One region of the Laspinema palackyanum D2c genome, then DNA from elsewhere that is predicted to be linked to it. Evidence: riboswitches for the same ligand, from Rfam matches in the RefSeq annotation. Region 1 holds a riboswitch; the other holds the start of a gene.

Region 1 (7,889 bases):
GTTTGAACTGCTAATCGGGCGGAACAATCGCCAGAATGATGTGTTGAGTTTTCGGGTAGCGACGGATTATGACTTGTGGTTCCACACCCAGGAGATTGCTGGAAGTCATGGGTTGTTGCGCGTACCCCCGGGGGCCGTTGCTGATGAACCGGATTTACAATTTGCAGCGGATTTAACCGCTTACTATAGCCGCGCCCGTCAGAGTGAGCAAGTCCCGGTGGTGTACACGGAACCGAAAAATGTTTATAAACCCAAGGGGGCAAAACCCGGAATGGTCATCTATAAGCATGAGCGCATTCTCTGGGGCTGTCCTCAGCATTTTACCCCTCCGACTTAATGTTTGATTATTGAAGTCAGAAGCTTCAATAAAATTTACTGACTTATAGGGAAAAATACGGAAGGATGCGATCGTGTCTTCTGTTACAATACGCCTTGAGGAACAGATTTAACAATCAATCGCCTTCTGCAAGGTTGGGAACGCGCAGTTAGGATTTCCTCGAAAAGAAACGACAACGCAAAGGGTATTTTTTATGCCGACCAGCTAGAATTCTAGCTGGTCTTTTTTTCTTTCGAGGCACCAACCCAGTTTTTAGCTCCCTACTACAGTTCAGAAACCCGGTTTTTAGCCGCAATCCCTTCGCCAATTGAATAGTCACTGGCCCCAGAGGAATGTTGGTGAATACAACCCAGACTGGATAATCGTTTGAAAATCTGACTCCATAAAACAGGGTCTTCTTTGGGGTAATGTAGATGCCATTTGTAGTTGTGGTAAACAACAAGTGACATCTACATTAGCCCTCCCTTTTTGGCGAAGGTATTGGAATCAAGAAACCCGGTTTCTAATCTCTCTATGTTACTCTAGGCTATGTGGCAAAGCTTATCTAAAGAAGCCCGGTTTCTGACTCCCATGACCGAATACTGGCAACCCGTCATCTGGCAACCGAACCAGCAACTAGACAAAGGTAAATACACCATCACCGGCATCCTCGGTGGGGGTGGCTTCGGCAGCACCTACACTGCTAAAAAGAAAAGCGGCGAAATCGTCGCCATCAAAACCCTGAATACGCGACAGCAAACCAACAAAACCACCGCCGAATTTACTAGCCTCCAAGTTAAATTTGTTAACGAAGCATTGCGGCTGGCAAGTTGTCATCATCCTCATGTTGTCCAAGTTTACGAGGTTGTGGAATCTCTAGGACTCATGGGCATGGTCATGGAATATATCCAAGGGCAGAACTTAGCGGAACTCGTAGAAGACAATGGCCCCATGTCATGTGACCAAGCCATGAAAATTATGGAGCAAATTGGTTCCGCCCTGAGTTATGTGCATAGCCAGAATTTATTACACCGGGATATCAAACCCCACAATATAATGTTGCGCCGTAGTGATGGCAAGGCTGTGTTAATTGATTTTGGGTTAGCCAGACAGTTCGCATACGGTGAAACCGGCAGCATGACCAACTCCAGAACCGAGTGTTATGCTCCCATTGAGCAATATAAACGTCAAGGAGAATTCGGCCCCTATACTGATGTGTATGCTTTGGCAGCTACTCTATATAATTTGCGGACGGAAAAAAGCCCGATACCGGCTAATTTTCGGGATGAGTTGAAAATCCCCTTACCGGAACCGAAACAGCATAATCCGCAAATCGCTGACTGGGAAAATGCCGCCCTTCTCAAAGGGTTGGAATTAGAAGCGGCAAAACGCCCCCAGTCCGTCGCTGAGTGGTTAAAGTTATTAGGCATTGGCAAAACCCCACCCCAACCGGGCGTTACCTTTACCTTTGATATCGTCAAAGTCAACGCCGAGGGCAAAGAAATCAGCCGCATTCAAGGGCAAGCCCAACAAATCATCGAAGACCTGGGCAATGGCATCACCCTGGAAATGGTACTCATCCCAGGGGGCAGATTTACAATGACTTCGCATTTCTTTAAAGGAGACAATGATGAAAATCCGCAGCATCAATTCACCATTAAACCTTTCCTGATGGGCAAATATCCTGTGACCCAAGCCCAATGGCGACAGGTGGCCAGTTTTCCAAAGCTACAAAGGGACCTCCACCCCAATCCGTCATATTTTAAAGGAGAAAATCTTCCCGTTGAACAAGTTTCATGGTATGACTTGATCGAGTGGTGTGCCCGCCTCTCTAAAAGAATAAGCAAACCCTACCGATTGCCCAGTGAATCTGAATGGGAATATGCGGCACGCGCCGGAACTACCACAGCCTTTCACATCGGCGAAACCCTGACAACTGACCTGGCTAATTATGGCAGTAATAACGGACAAACTACCCCAGTGGGATATTTTAAACAGGCCAATGCTTTTGGCTTGTATGACATTCACGGGAATGTTTGGGAGTGGTGCGCTGACCCTTTGCATGATACCTATAACGGAGTGCCGACTGATGGCCGAGGTTGGGATATTAATGATATATCCAAACATATTGAACAATTAGTCACCTTATTAGACGCCAAAAAACGACATATCCTGCGGGGTGGTTGTTGGGATAAACACCGTGATTACCATCATTGCGGTAGTCTCAAATGGGTCGGCGCGAACCACCGGTCCTCCAGCAGCGGTTTTCGAGTCTCCTGCTTCCTCCCGGGGACTCCGTAGCTCTTTACTCTTTGCCCTCTTGCCCTGTTTTTTTTACCCTTTACCTATTTGCAGCGACTCAAGAAACCGCCCCAGGGACAAGAAACCGGGTTTCTGCGATAACTCCTGCCACCTAGCCAAAACTTAAATTAAGAAACCCGGTTTCTAACCTCTCCAAACAAGAAACCGGTCCAGAGCCAAGAAGCCGGGTTTCTGCGATAATTTATGTATCCTAAACGAGATTTTCGTCAATTACCCGGTTTCTCAATTCTCCAAGAGGCGATGATATGCAGTTGAGGTTTGAATGGCATGAAGAAAAAGCCGAAAAATAACCTCAAAAAACACGGAATTAGTTTTTAGGAAAATCTATGCACAATCCTAATTTTGACCAGCCAGATACCACGGATGATGAAATGCTTCCGGAATATGATTTTACCGGGGGCGATCGCGGCAAGCATTACGAGGCATATCGCCGAGGACATACGGTCACCATTCATCAAACCGATCGCCAGGATATTGTTCAATATTTTACCCTGGAAGATGGAGCAATTATGCTCGATCCAGATGTGCGGGAATATTTCCCTGATGCTGAAACGGTGAACAGGGCTTTACGCACTTTGATTAGTTTGTTTCCGAAAAATCATCAGGTCATTTGAAGTCAGCAGGAAAGAAAGCCAGTTTCTGGCCCCCCACGTAAAGTCAGAAACCGGGTTTCTATCCCAAATCTGTGGCAACCAAGCCAAAATCTAGGCAGAAACCCGGTTTCTTGTTCCTTGAGTTTTCTAAGCGGCGAGAACTGGGGAAGTCATCGGAACAACAGGTTCCGACAGGAGTTGGTTATAAACCAGCGCGAGTCGGTTGGCGACACTCTCCCAGCTAAAGGCTAATTCTACTCGCAGGCAACCGGAACCTCCGAGTTCATCGCGCCATTCGGGATTGCTGAGGATCCGGTCGATCGCCACTGCAAAGGCCCGTTCATCTTTGGGAGGGGCCAAGAGTCCGGTGATTTCCGGGACGACGGTGAATTTTAATCCACCCACATCGCTGGCAACCACGGGGGTCCGACTTGCCATTGCTTCGATCGCCACTAATCCAAAAGGTTCATAATGACTGGGGACGACGCAGACATCGGCGGCAGCATAGTACAGATGCAGATTCGTTTTGCCTAACTGTCCGGGGAAGGTGGTAATGTCATCAATTCCCAGGTCTTTGACGATGCCGTGAATGCGATCGCGTTCGATACCATCACTTTGTCCGGGACGATAACCGCCTCCGATAATCAGTTGCAATTTGTCACGATCGCTCTCTAATAAGCTAGACTGTCCCACGGCACGCACCAGAGTCTCGATTCCTTTACGGCGATCAAACCGACCCACATAAAGCACCACTTTCGCATCGGGTTTAATCCCTAATTCTGCTCTTGCTTCCGTCCGAGAGACACTGCCAAATCGGTTGATATCCGTCCCACAGGGAATCACTTCGATTTCACCCTTGGTTGAGACCAGTTTCCTCATGTGCTGTTGTTCTTGAGGACTGGTGGCAATGATGCGATCGGCTGTTTCCAAACAGGCTTTTTCCGTTGCCAGTCGGGTAGAGGCGATCGCCGGTTTATCCGTGACAGATTGATACTTAACCGCACCCAGGGAATGATAGGTATGCACCAGTCGCAGGGGTTGATGCTTGGATAGTTCCATTCCCACCCAGGAGGATAACCAGTAATGGCTATGAATCAGGGAATATTGAATACCTTCTCTGTCTTGAAATTCCTGGAACGCTTTCACAAACTCAGGCAGGTATCCAAATATTTTATCTCGACCAATAAACCTAGCGGGTCCTGCACTTAGGCGGATAGTTCGACAATCGGGATGGTGATTCACAATTGCCGCTTGTTCGGGATGGTTTCGGCGGGTAAACATATCCACCTTCCATCCGAGTTTGGCAAGGGCCAAGCCGACTTGGAGAACGTAAACGTTTTGGCCTCCGGCCTCTTCCTTACCGATTTCTGCGGCGGGGTCGCCAGTAACAGAAATTAAAGCAATCCGATTTTGGTTTAGGTTTAGCATAACTTTGATCTTCACCTCATGCCTTGTTAGCTTGCTGAATGGCTCGATGGGGTTAATCCCATGAGGTTCAGGCAAACCGAACAAATTACTCGTCTAAGGACACTAATGAGATCGCGCAAATGAATAAAGTTTACCGATCTTTCAGTCTCGTCTCAAGGCCGACGGGGTTAGCTGATGGGCAAGGATTGAGAGATATCCCTTTTCTCCCTTGAGAAAATAAGCCCCTGAGTGGGTTCCCCCGCTTCAGTTGTTGGATAGGATTAGCACAATTTATCCCACACATTACACGGGGTTATGCAAACCCCCAACTGAATTAGGCTGACTTATTGAACTACTCGTAATATAACCTACTCCTGCTGAAATGTTCCATACGTCGCAGGTTAGATTTGAGGTGGGTCATCAAACTGGCGGCTACATCTATCTACAGACATAATTTTGGGTATTTCTTTAGACATAAATAAGCAGTTAAAGGGGGAAATGGGTTGAAATCCGACTTGGGCTACTCTAAATGAGATCCTTGGAAAAACAAACCCCGTTTTTAGCCTATATTGGGTGTTCCACTCGGGCCAGGGCAAAACTTGAACCAGACCAGCGAGGCGATCGCTATAAACAGCCGCTACAATTAAATAAATCATGCCCTACCCCTGGCCTATAGTACCTCAAGGATTCCTTTGATTTGAGGTACAACATTAAGCATTGATGCTCTCTGGGGCAGAAATTTCGGGGGTACTGTTTTAAGTTTATTATTTTTTTGATTATGCTGGATTGGATTACGAACACAATTACCGCTTTTAACTATTGGGGCATCGCTTTGTTGATGTTCCTAGAGAATATTATTCCGCCAATTCCTTCGGAACTTATTATGCCCTTGGCTGGATTTACTGTTACCCAAGGTAAACTCGTCTTTTGGGGGGTAGTAGTTGCGGGAACGGTCGGCTCTCTTCTCGGGGCCTTACCTTGGTATTATGTGAGCAGAAAGCTGGGGGAGAATCGATTAAAACAATGGATAGACCAATATGGAAAATGGCTAAAATTGAACAGTGAAGATATTAATAAATCTCAAGAGTGGTTTAGAAAATATGGGTCATTAGTTGTTTTGTTTGGACGACTAATTCCGGGAATTCGTACCTTTATTTCGGTTCCAGCGGGTTTGCAAAAGATGCCTTTTATTGAATTTTTAGGGTACTCGTTAATTGGGTCACTCTGCTGGAATCTTTTGCTCACTTATGCGGGCTTTGTATTGGGGCAGAATTATGGGCTGGTTGAGAAGTTTTTAGGTCCAGTTGCGGCAGTTGTGCTGGTTGGATTGGCACTTTTCTTTATTATCTGGGTAGTCCAGCGGAAAAGGCAGTAGCCGGATAGGGGTTCCCACAGGTAGGAGCAGGACTTACGCAGATTTGGAGAATCTACAAATGTAAGGGCGAGCAAGCGAATCGCCTTTACATTTGGGCGGATTCTCAAAATGGGACGGGTGTTTGAGTTGATTAGGCTCAATCCAACGGACCAAGCATCTGGGTGAGGCAGAAATACGGTAGCAACAAGCCAAGGGTGAGCAGGGACCCTAGGGAAGTTTAACGGCCGATCGCCAGTTCCTGGTATTTCCTTGTCTAGAAGTCAGGGGTGTGATATATTAATTGATTGTGCCGAATTAATGGAAGTCCATGCCTAAACTGAAAACCAGAAAGGCTGCTGCCAAGCGCTTTAAAGCCACAGGCAGTGGTAAGATCAAGCGTCGGAAAGCCTACAAAAGCCACCTCCTCGAACACAAATCGGCTGCTCGCAGAAATCGTTTGTCCAAGAGCGCCCTTGTCAGTGAGCAGGATGAAAAAAACGTGCATTTAATGATGCCGTATTTGTAAAAAGCTAGAAGCTCGATTTGTGGCGACAGAAGTCAGATAGCTTCACACCCCTCGAAAGGTCGGATCATCTCTGGCTTCCTAGTCCGGTAGCGGGGGTAAAACCCCTCTCCAATCGAGGGAATGGATTGATTGTTCAGATTTGTACAAATAAAGGAAAGTAACCATGACACGGGTAAAACGCGGGAATGTTGCTCGCAACCGCCGCAAAAAGATACTGAAAATGGCCAAGGGATTTCGGGGTTCGCACTCGAAACTGTTCCGGACAGCCAATCAGCAGGTGATGAAAGCCCTGCGGAATTCCTATCGCGATCGCCGCAATCGCAAGCGTGATTTTCGCCGTCTGTGGATCGCCCGGATTAACGCCGCCTCTCGGATGCATGGCATGAGCTACAGTCAATTGATTGGCAATCTCAAGAAAGCCAATATTCAGCTCAACCGCAAGATGCTCTCTCAAATGGCAATTTTAGACCCCGCTAGTTTTGCCAAAGTTGTAGAACTGGCCGCTCAAGCCAAATCATAAATGATGATGCAGCCAGAGGGCAAAAGGATCAAGGGTTTTTTGCTTGTTGTTGCCTTTTGCCTTTGGCCCTGGGGCCAAGTTGGGAATGCGGCGGAATTCGCCGAAATTCAGCAACGGGGTCAACTGATTGTGGCGGTGAAGGATAATGTCCGCCCAATGGGATTTAAAGAGGGTAGCGGCAGTCTGCAAGGCTTTGAAATTGATATTGCGCGACGATTAGCCGAGGAGTTGCTGGGGAGTCCCGAGGCGGTGGAACTGGTCCCGGTGGAAAATCGCGATCGCCTTGCGGTGGTGATGTCCGGTGAAGTAGATCTGGCGATCGCCCGAGTGACGGCAACGCCATCGCGATCGCGGGTGGTTTATTTCAGCCCAGCCTACTACCTAGATGGGGCCCAAATTATCACCCGAGACCCCTCAATCCGTCAACTTTCGGACCTAGCGGGTCAAGCAGTCGCCGTCCTCAATGCCTCCAGTACCATTCCCCTGTTGGAATTTCGACTTCCCCAATCCCAGTTAGTCCCCGTAGACTCTTACCAAGAGGCACAACGGCTACTCGAATCGGGTTCCGCCCGTGCCTTCGCTGCGGATGCCAGTATTTTGACCGGATGGGTGCAGCAATATCCCCAATACAGACTGCTGCCATTCCAGTTGTCTACTCAACCCCTGGCGGTGGTGATGCCGAAAGGATTGCAATATGCCCAACTGCACTCCCGAGTCAATCAGGCGATCGCCCAGTGGCATCAAGAAGGCTGGTTACAAGAACGGGCAGAATACTGGGGTTTACCCGTGGTAGAAGTCACCCCTGCTCTCCCCTGGAGTGAGGGTCAATACCTCCTCCCTGAGCACTCAAG
Region 2 (7,889 bases), on a different contig from region 1:
AGGCGACTCCCCCTGCCCAGTAAAAAATCCCCGGACCCGCCCGCTTTTTTGATATTCTGAACCATTGGACTAGCAATTATTCAAACCATGCCCGCGCCCAGCACCTCTACCCTCACAGCATTTCCCCTGACAGCAGTTGTCGGTCAGGAGGCGATTAAACTCGCCCTACTGTTAACCGCAGTAGACCCCGGATTGGGAGGACTGGCGATCGCCGGTCGTCGGGGAACCGCCAAATCCGTGATGGCGCGTGCCATTCACGCCCTGTTGCCCCCGATTGAAGTGGTCAAAGACTCCATCGCCAACTGCAATCCCACCAATCCTGATGAATGGGACGACCTCACCCGAGAGGCCTACCCCCACTCTGGAACCAATGGCACTACCCCGGATGAGGTTCCCACCCAAATCATTCCCGCCCCCTTTGTGCAAATCCCCCTGGGGGTCACCGAAGACCGTTTATTAGGGTCCGTGGATGTGGAACAGTCGGTCAAGCAAGGGGACACGGTATTTCAACCGGGTTTACTCGCCCAAGCGCATCGGGGGGTACTCTATATTGATGAAATTAACCTCCTCGATGACCAAATTGCCAACCTGCTGTTAAGCGTCCTCACCGATGGACGCAACCAAATCGAACGGGAAGGGATTAGCTTCCAACATCCTTGCAAACCCCTGTTTATCGCCACCTATAACCCCGAGGAAGGGTCCCTGCGCGAACATCTGCTCGATCGCATTGCTATTACCCTCTCTGCTGATGGGGTCCTCGGCTTAGATCAGCGGGTGGAAGCGGTGGAACAAGCTTTATCCTACTCCGCTTCTCCCCAAGCGTTCTTACACCAATACACCGAAGATATTGACAACCTGAAAACCCAAATTCTCCTTGCCCGAGAATGGTTAAAGGATGTGGAAATTAACTCGGACCAAATCGCCTATCTGGTTAATGAAGCCCTCCGAGGCGGCGTCCAGGGTCATCGCGCCGAATTATTTGCCCTGCGCGTTGCCAAGGCATCGGCGGCCCTGGATGGTCGCACCACGGTCAATGCAGAGGACCTGCGTCGGGCGGTGGAATTGGTGATTGTTCCCCGTTCGACGATTGTCCAAACCCCACCGGAGGAGGAACAACCCCCACCGCCACCCCCACCGCCACCGCCGCAAGATAACTCGGATCAGCAACAAGATGAACCGGAGGAGGAAGAACCGGAAGAACAAGACGAACAGGAAGAACAGGAACAACCAGAACAGGAACAAAGTATTCCTGAAGAGTTTTTGTTCGATCCTGAAGGGGTGATTATGGACCCGAGTGTGCTGTATTTCGCACAAATGGCAAAACGGCAAGGGAAGTCGGGCAGTCGCAGCATTATTTTTTCTGACGATCGCGGACGGTATATTAAGCCGATGTTACCCAAGGGTAAGGTGCAACGGGTGGCGGTGGATGCGACGTTACGCGCTGCTGCACCCTACCAAAAAGCCCGTCGGGAAAAGCAACCGGACCGCAAGGTGATTGTGGAACAAGGGGATTTGCGATCGAAACGCTTGGCAAGAAAAGCCGGGTCTTTAATTATCTTTGTGGTGGATGCCTCGGGTTCGATGGCACTCAACCGGATGCAATCGGCGAAAGGGGCTGTCTTACAACTGCTGACGGAAGCCTATCAAAACCGCGACCAAATCGCTTTGATTCCGTTCCGAGGAGAACAAGCGGATGTGTTGTTACCCCCCACGCGATCGATTACTTCGGCCCGCAGACGGTTAGAACGGTTGCCCTGTGGCGGTGGATCGCCCTTAGCACATGGATTAAGTACCGCAGTGCGGGTGGGGTTAAATGCTCAACAATCGGGAGATATCGGTCAAGTGGCGATCGTTGCCATTACCGATGGACGGGGAAATGTTCCCTTATCTCGGTCCTTGGGTGAACCGCAAATTGAAGGGGAGAAACCGGATATTAAGGGAGAATTGCTCAACATTGCCGGTAAAATTCGCGGCGTGGGAATGCAGTTGTTGATGATTGATACAGAGAATAAGTTTGTTTCCACCGGGTTTGCGAAAGAGTTAGCAAAAGCGGCAGGGGGTCGATATTATAGTTTACCCAAGGCCACAGACCGGGCGATCGCAGATATGGCTAGAGGTGCATTAGCTGAAATGAAATCTCGCTAGGATTGGGCATTGAGAATGGGAGAATTAGAAGATTAATTCTTTATTCTCCCATTCTCAAGGTCCCGGTTTCGGTTCATTATTGCGACTGAATTTACGTCATGGCTGCATCAAAATCTCTGCCTTTGGGCTGTATTCTGCGCCCTGCAACTCCCGAAGATTTGCGAGCGATTCGTAAATTAGTATTTCAAGCAAAATTAGACCCCACCCAGTTGCGATGGGAAAATTTTTCGGTGATTGAATTCCCGGATAAAGTCATCGCTTGTGGACAATTACGGCAATTTTCCGGTTGTCAGGAATTGGGGAGTTTAGTCGTTGACAAATCTTGGCGCGATCGCGGATTAGGGTCCTATCTGGTTCAGCATTTAGTCAAAGAGGCGATCGGGCCGGTTTATGTGGAATGTATGGGCTGGTTGGTGGAGTTTTATGAACAGTTAGGATTTGTGAAAATTTCCTGGTCAGAATTACCCAAGCCTCTAAAAATCAAGTTTTTCTTAGGACAACTCGGCTCAAAAGTCTTCCCCCTAAAGGTAACAATTTTACAAGCCAAACCCTCAAAGCCCCGTACTTCCTAGCGGATATAATTTTTGCCAGTATCCGCGTTCAACGTCCCGACTTCAGTCGTTTCTTAAGTTCGTAGTAACGACTTCAGTCGTTATCTTATCCCCGTTCGCAGGACAGATAAAAAATCAGGAGAGTGTTCGATATTACTCCAAAGGGGGGAGAACGACTGAAGGCGTTACTACCAACTAAGAGGGAGAGCGACTTACGGACTTTATTAGGGACCGCCCCTAATCCCCAAAAAATTAAATTTCGTACCCCCTTGACATTTCTGCAAATTTTTCGTAAGAATGAATTTCAAGAGTAAGTCAGCCTAATTTAGGAGCCGCAGCTTGTTTGCGATCGCACCTGAAGCGGGGGAACCATATATCGGGGCGAATCTTTCATGGAAAAAGAGAAAGAAGAGCATCTCTCAGCTCTAGCCCGTCAGCTAACCTCGTAGGCATTGAGAGGAGACTGAAGTGCAGGATATTTATAATAACCTGACGGCTTCAGTGTCCTAGGCCAAGCATCGCTACGACTTACTCCCTTTGGTCCTAGACTCTGAGGGGAAAATTAAATGAGTAGAAGTGTCGCTACCCGCAAGGGCAGCAGTTTTTCATACGCACAGCGTCGCCGGGTCCAATTGGACTCGGTATTGTTACCAGCGATCGGTTTTGCCGTGATTCTTGCCCTGTGGTGGGCGATCGCCACCTTTTTTACCACCCTGATGCCGACTCCGTGGGAGGCACTGGTGGCGAATATGGATTATATTCTCAATCCCTTTTATCGTCGGGGACCGGGAGACTTAGGCATTGGTTGGCTACTCTTAGCCAGTTTGCGCCGAGTCCTCTTGGGTTTCGCCCTGGGTACGTTGGTTGCCATTCCCGTTGGGTTCTGGATTGGCCTCTCCCCAAAGGCAATGAAGGCAATTAACCCCGTCGTTCAGATTTTCAAACCCGTTTCTCCCGTGGCCTGGTTACCGATCGCCTTGGCAATCTTCAACCTCGCCGATCCATCAGCGATCTTTGTTATTTTCATTACCTCCCTCTGGCCGACCCTAATTAACACCGCCCTGGGGGTCTCCAGCGTACCCAAGGACTATCTACAAGTGGCCGAAGTTCTGGAAATGTCCCAGTGGCGGAAGATGACCCAGATTTTGTGGCCTGCGAGTCTCCCTTATATTTTCACCGGATTAAGAATTAGTTTAGGGATTGCTTGGCTGGTCATTGTCGCCGTTGAAATGTTAACCGGCGGCATTGGCATCGGCTTTTTCGTCTGGGATGAATGGAACCGTCTGAACTTGAGTTCTGTATTTCTAGCCGTCCTCGTCATTGGTTTGACGGGTCTGATTCTGGACTACCTGCTGCTTAGGCTTCAGCAATGGGCCACCCATCGGCCAGCTACCTCGATTTAATCGGGCCCGATTGCCTTTGATTTGGGTAAAGCTGGGCTAGGGGAGAGACCGTTTAGCGCCATCTTTAACAACCACAATTAATCTGTCATACATTCATTCTTGGGGTTCTCCTCTAGCAATGGAGGGGTTGTTTATACCCAGATGGAGTAAGACAGCTTACTAAACTTTTAGATACTCCTGAACATCATGAATTATATGAGTCGGCGATCGCTCCTCAAAGGAGTGGCTGGATTTTCTGCGGGATTCGCCTTGTCCGCCTGCGCTCAAGCCTTCTCTGGCGGAGCGAAAGGCAACTCCCGGAGCCCTTCTTCATCTCAACCCTTTGAGATTGACCAGGTAATTGACCCAAGCACCTTGGAACAGCCGAATATCCGAGTGGGTTATGTGCCAGTCAATGATTGTGCCCCTTTTGCCGTAGCTGCCGAAAAAGGCTTTTTTTATAAATATGGACTCAATGTCACCCTTAACCGAGAGGCGAGTTGGGGTACCTCCCGAGATGGTCTCATCTTTGGCCGGTTAGAGGCATCCCCCGTTGTATCGGGCTCAATTACTAATGCTCGCTTAGGAGCAGAGGGGGCACGCCATGCGCCCATGTGTGGGGCGATGACCATTCACCGTCATGGTAATGCCATGACCATGAATCGCCGGATGTGGGATAGCGGACTGCGACCCCTGCACGAATATAACGGAGATTTAGATGCATTTGCTCGGGACTTTCGCAATTACTTTGACGGGTTGCCCTCCGACCAGCGAATCTGGGCTGTGGTCCTGAGTTCGGCCATTTATGAATACTTCGTCCGCTATCTGGCAGCAGCGGCGGGTGTCGATCCCATCTCCACCTTTCGGATCATGATCATTCCACCCCCTCAAATGGTCACCAATGTGCGAATTGGGGCGATGCAAGCCTATATGGTGGCTGAACCTTGGAATACCCGGGCCATTACCGGGAATGAAGGAGTCGGCTTTACCTTTGCCCAAGGTAAGGAAGTGTGGCGGGGTCATCCGGACCGAATTTTGGCGGTGATGGAGTCGTTTATTGAGGAAAATCCCCGCACTTATCGCTCTTTGGTCAAGGCCATGATTGAAGCCTGCCAGTATTGTGGTGACCCCGCCAATCGGGAAGAAGTGGCTCAGATTATTTCAGCCCGAGCCTTTACCGGCGCACCCGCTAAGTTCACAAGTCCCGCTCTGGTGGGCAATTACAACTATGGAGGTTTTGATGGTCAAGATCGGATAGTTTCTAATATTGACACCACAATTTTTGATAAATTGCCTGATAATTTGCCTCACCCGCCAGGGGATCACTCGACCTTTTTATGGCAATCTCAGGCCCTCTGGCTGATGACCCAGGCGGCAAGATGGGGACAAGTGAGCGAGTTTCCAGCCAATGCGGATGCCTTAGCACGTCGGAGCTGGCGCACAGACCTCTACCGTGAGATTGCCACGGAAATGGGCATTCCCTGTCCAGCAGAGGATTACAAAGTAGAACCGGGGGAGTTGTTTATCGATCGCAAGTCTTTCGACCCCAGCAACCCCGTCGGCTATCTCAACAGTTTTGAAATTCGGGCGAAGGCTCCCGTTAACTTTTATCTGTCCTAGCGTTTGGACATTAAATAGCGAGGGAGACGCTCGCACTCGGGGCGGATATTTGAATGGATTGGATGCCGTTAACAAGCGGCTCCCGCTCTGTTTCTATTTGTCCTAACGGTCTGTTTTATCAACTTTATTTAGCGAGGTGAATCGTGGTTAAACCTAGTAATTATTCCTTTAATTCCCCTAATTCCCCAACTCTTGCAACCGAGGATTTTTTAGTCATTCGTGATTTAGTCAAAGCTTATCCCCAGGCCGGTGGCGGTCAGAATGTTATTTTGGACGGCATCGATCTCACTGTGCAGCCAGATGAATATATTTCTATAATTGGTCACTCGGGTTGTGGCAAATCTACCTTACTCAAAATTGTAGCAGGGCTAGAGCAAGCCAGTTCCGGCCTGGTAACTTTGGAAGGAAAACCCATTTCTAAGCCCGGAGCAGAAAGAATGATGGTTTTCCAGCAATATTCTCTGTTACCCTGGCTAACAGTCCGGCAAAATGTGCGCCTTGCAGTCGATGAAGTGCTGGGCCGTTTGTCAGAAGTAGAAAAGCGAGAAATCGTCAATGAACATTTAGCAATGGTGAATCTCAATGCCGCAGCGGAGAAATACCCCGACGAAATTTCTGGGGGGATGAAGCAGCGGGTGGGAATTGCTCGGGCGTTGGCGATTCGACCGAAAATGCTGTTAATGGATGAACCGTTTGGGGCGTTGGATGCCCTCACCCGAGGCAAGTTACAGCGGCAGGTGTTGGATATTTGGGAACATCATCCCCAGGCGGTGATGATGATTACTCACGATGTGGATGAGGCGCTGTTTATGTCAGACCGAATTGTGATGATGACCAATGGTCCCCAAGCCCAAATCGGGGAAATTCTCAACGTGCCTTTTGCTCATCCGCGCGATCGCGCCGCCTTACGAGATGATAAGCGGTATTACGAGTTACGAAATCATGCCCTTGATTTTCTCGATCGCTATTTCACTCAGGATGATTGATGATGGAGGTGATTCCCCCAAAGGCCGGTAAATCTAACTCCAAAACCCCCTCACCCGTTTAAGGTGAGGGGGTTTTTCTCTCAAGGATTGAAGTAAGCCCATTGCCCTTAGCTTCAAGTCCAGCAGTTTTTATAAAAATTTCTAAACCCTATGTTAATATACTTGTTTCAGTTTTAGATATTATCTCACACTGGTTTCTCCAAAAATAACCCTTATGAACTTACCAGAATTTGAGTATTTAATTCGCAAAACGGTCACTTATTTAGATTTTCATAGCGATGATGCCTCCAAGGAATTAAACGCACAGTGGCAACAGGTGCTAGTGGAGATTCAGCGCCTCAAACGACAGAAACAGCAGGAAAAATCCCGTCGCAGTCCCAGCAAACCAACCAAACCGGAGTAATTTTCCAGAATTTCCGGAAAAAAATCCGGGTATGATTGCTCATGAGCGATGTTATTCCCAGATTCCGATCCACAAGGGTAGCGATCGCAGGCCGATCCGACCTAAGATCGAGAAGAAAACCAGTAACAGCGACAGAAATTGTGAGTGATTCGACTCTTGAGAAAATTCTCGATTTGGCAAAATCTCGGGTAGACTCTGCCGAAGTTTACTATGTCTCCAGTCAAGATACCCCGATTGAATTTGAAAACAACCGCCTGAAATCCCTGCAAACCAAAGCCCTCCAAGGGGTGGCCCTCCGGGTGATTTCCAAGGGCAAAATTGGCTTTGCCAGTTCCACGGATTTGACCCGCCTGGATGATTTAGTTGATGCTGCGGTGCAAACCTCGGAAATTGGCGACAGTGCGGAATTTGAATTCGCCAGTAACCTCCATTTGTCCTCCCCAACCTCAGAATTTCAACCCCCAACCACCCAGGAATTGCTGGAAGTCGGTCGGAATCAAATTGAGCAGGTTCACGGTTACAACCCCGATATTCTGGTGGATGTCAGCTTTCATATTCGCAGTGGGACGGTCAAAATTATGACCAGCGAAGATTTGTATGCCACGCGATCGAGCCAGATTGTGAGCTCCAGTCTGAGTGGTAACTTAGTCAAAGGGGAAGATTTCCTGCAAGCTTATAGCTATGATGTCGCCCGCGATCGCCTGCCCGACTTTGATCGCCTCCTCAAAGACCTCCTCAAAAAATACCAACTCGCCGAACGTCCCGCCATCATCACCAGTGGTTCTTTCCCGGTCTTCTTTAC

What was found. Region 1 has a riboswitch for cyclic di-AMP ahead of NG795_RS12015 (glycosyltransferase family 4 protein). Riboswitches for the same ligand answer to the same signal wherever they lie in the genome.
Region 2: another riboswitch for cyclic di-AMP. It lies ahead of ntrB (nitrate ABC transporter permease); the one in region 1 lies ahead of NG795_RS12015 (glycosyltransferase family 4 protein).

The regions. Positions count from the first base shown of each region.
Region 1 is NZ_JAMXFD010000008.1:46,706-54,594, reverse strand. Features, by position in the region: gene NG795_RS12035 (Rqc2 family fibronectin-binding protein) at 1-337, shown strand, start outside; gene NG795_RS12030 (hypothetical protein) at 601-786, opposite strand; gene NG795_RS12025 (SUMF1/EgtB/PvdO family nonheme iron enzyme) at 866-2,617, shown strand; gene NG795_RS12020 (hypothetical protein) at 2,965-3,252, shown strand; gene NG795_RS12015 (glycosyltransferase family 4 protein) at 3,379-4,659, opposite strand; cyclic di-AMP (ydaO/yuaA leader) riboswitch at 4,801-4,935, opposite strand; gene NG795_RS12010 (DedA family protein) at 5,417-6,013, shown strand; gene rpmI (50S ribosomal protein L35) at 6,321-6,518, shown strand; gene rplT (50S ribosomal protein L20) at 6,682-7,038, shown strand; gene NG795_RS11995 (transporter substrate-binding domain-containing protein) at 7,078-7,889, shown strand, end outside.
Region 2 is NZ_JAMXFD010000003.1:57,019-64,907, reverse strand. Features, by position in the region: gene bchD (magnesium chelatase ATPase subunit D) at 88-2,145, shown strand; gene NG795_RS05445 (GNAT family N-acetyltransferase) at 2,244-2,717, shown strand; cyclic di-AMP (ydaO/yuaA leader) riboswitch at 3,004-3,163, shown strand; gene ntrB (nitrate ABC transporter permease) at 3,263-4,099, shown strand; gene NG795_RS05435 (CmpA/NrtA family ABC transporter substrate-binding protein) at 4,286-5,698, shown strand; gene NG795_RS05430 (ABC transporter ATP-binding protein) at 5,842-6,684, shown strand; gene NG795_RS05425 (hypothetical protein) at 6,899-7,087, shown strand; gene NG795_RS05420 (TldD/PmbA family protein) at 7,228-7,889, shown strand, end outside.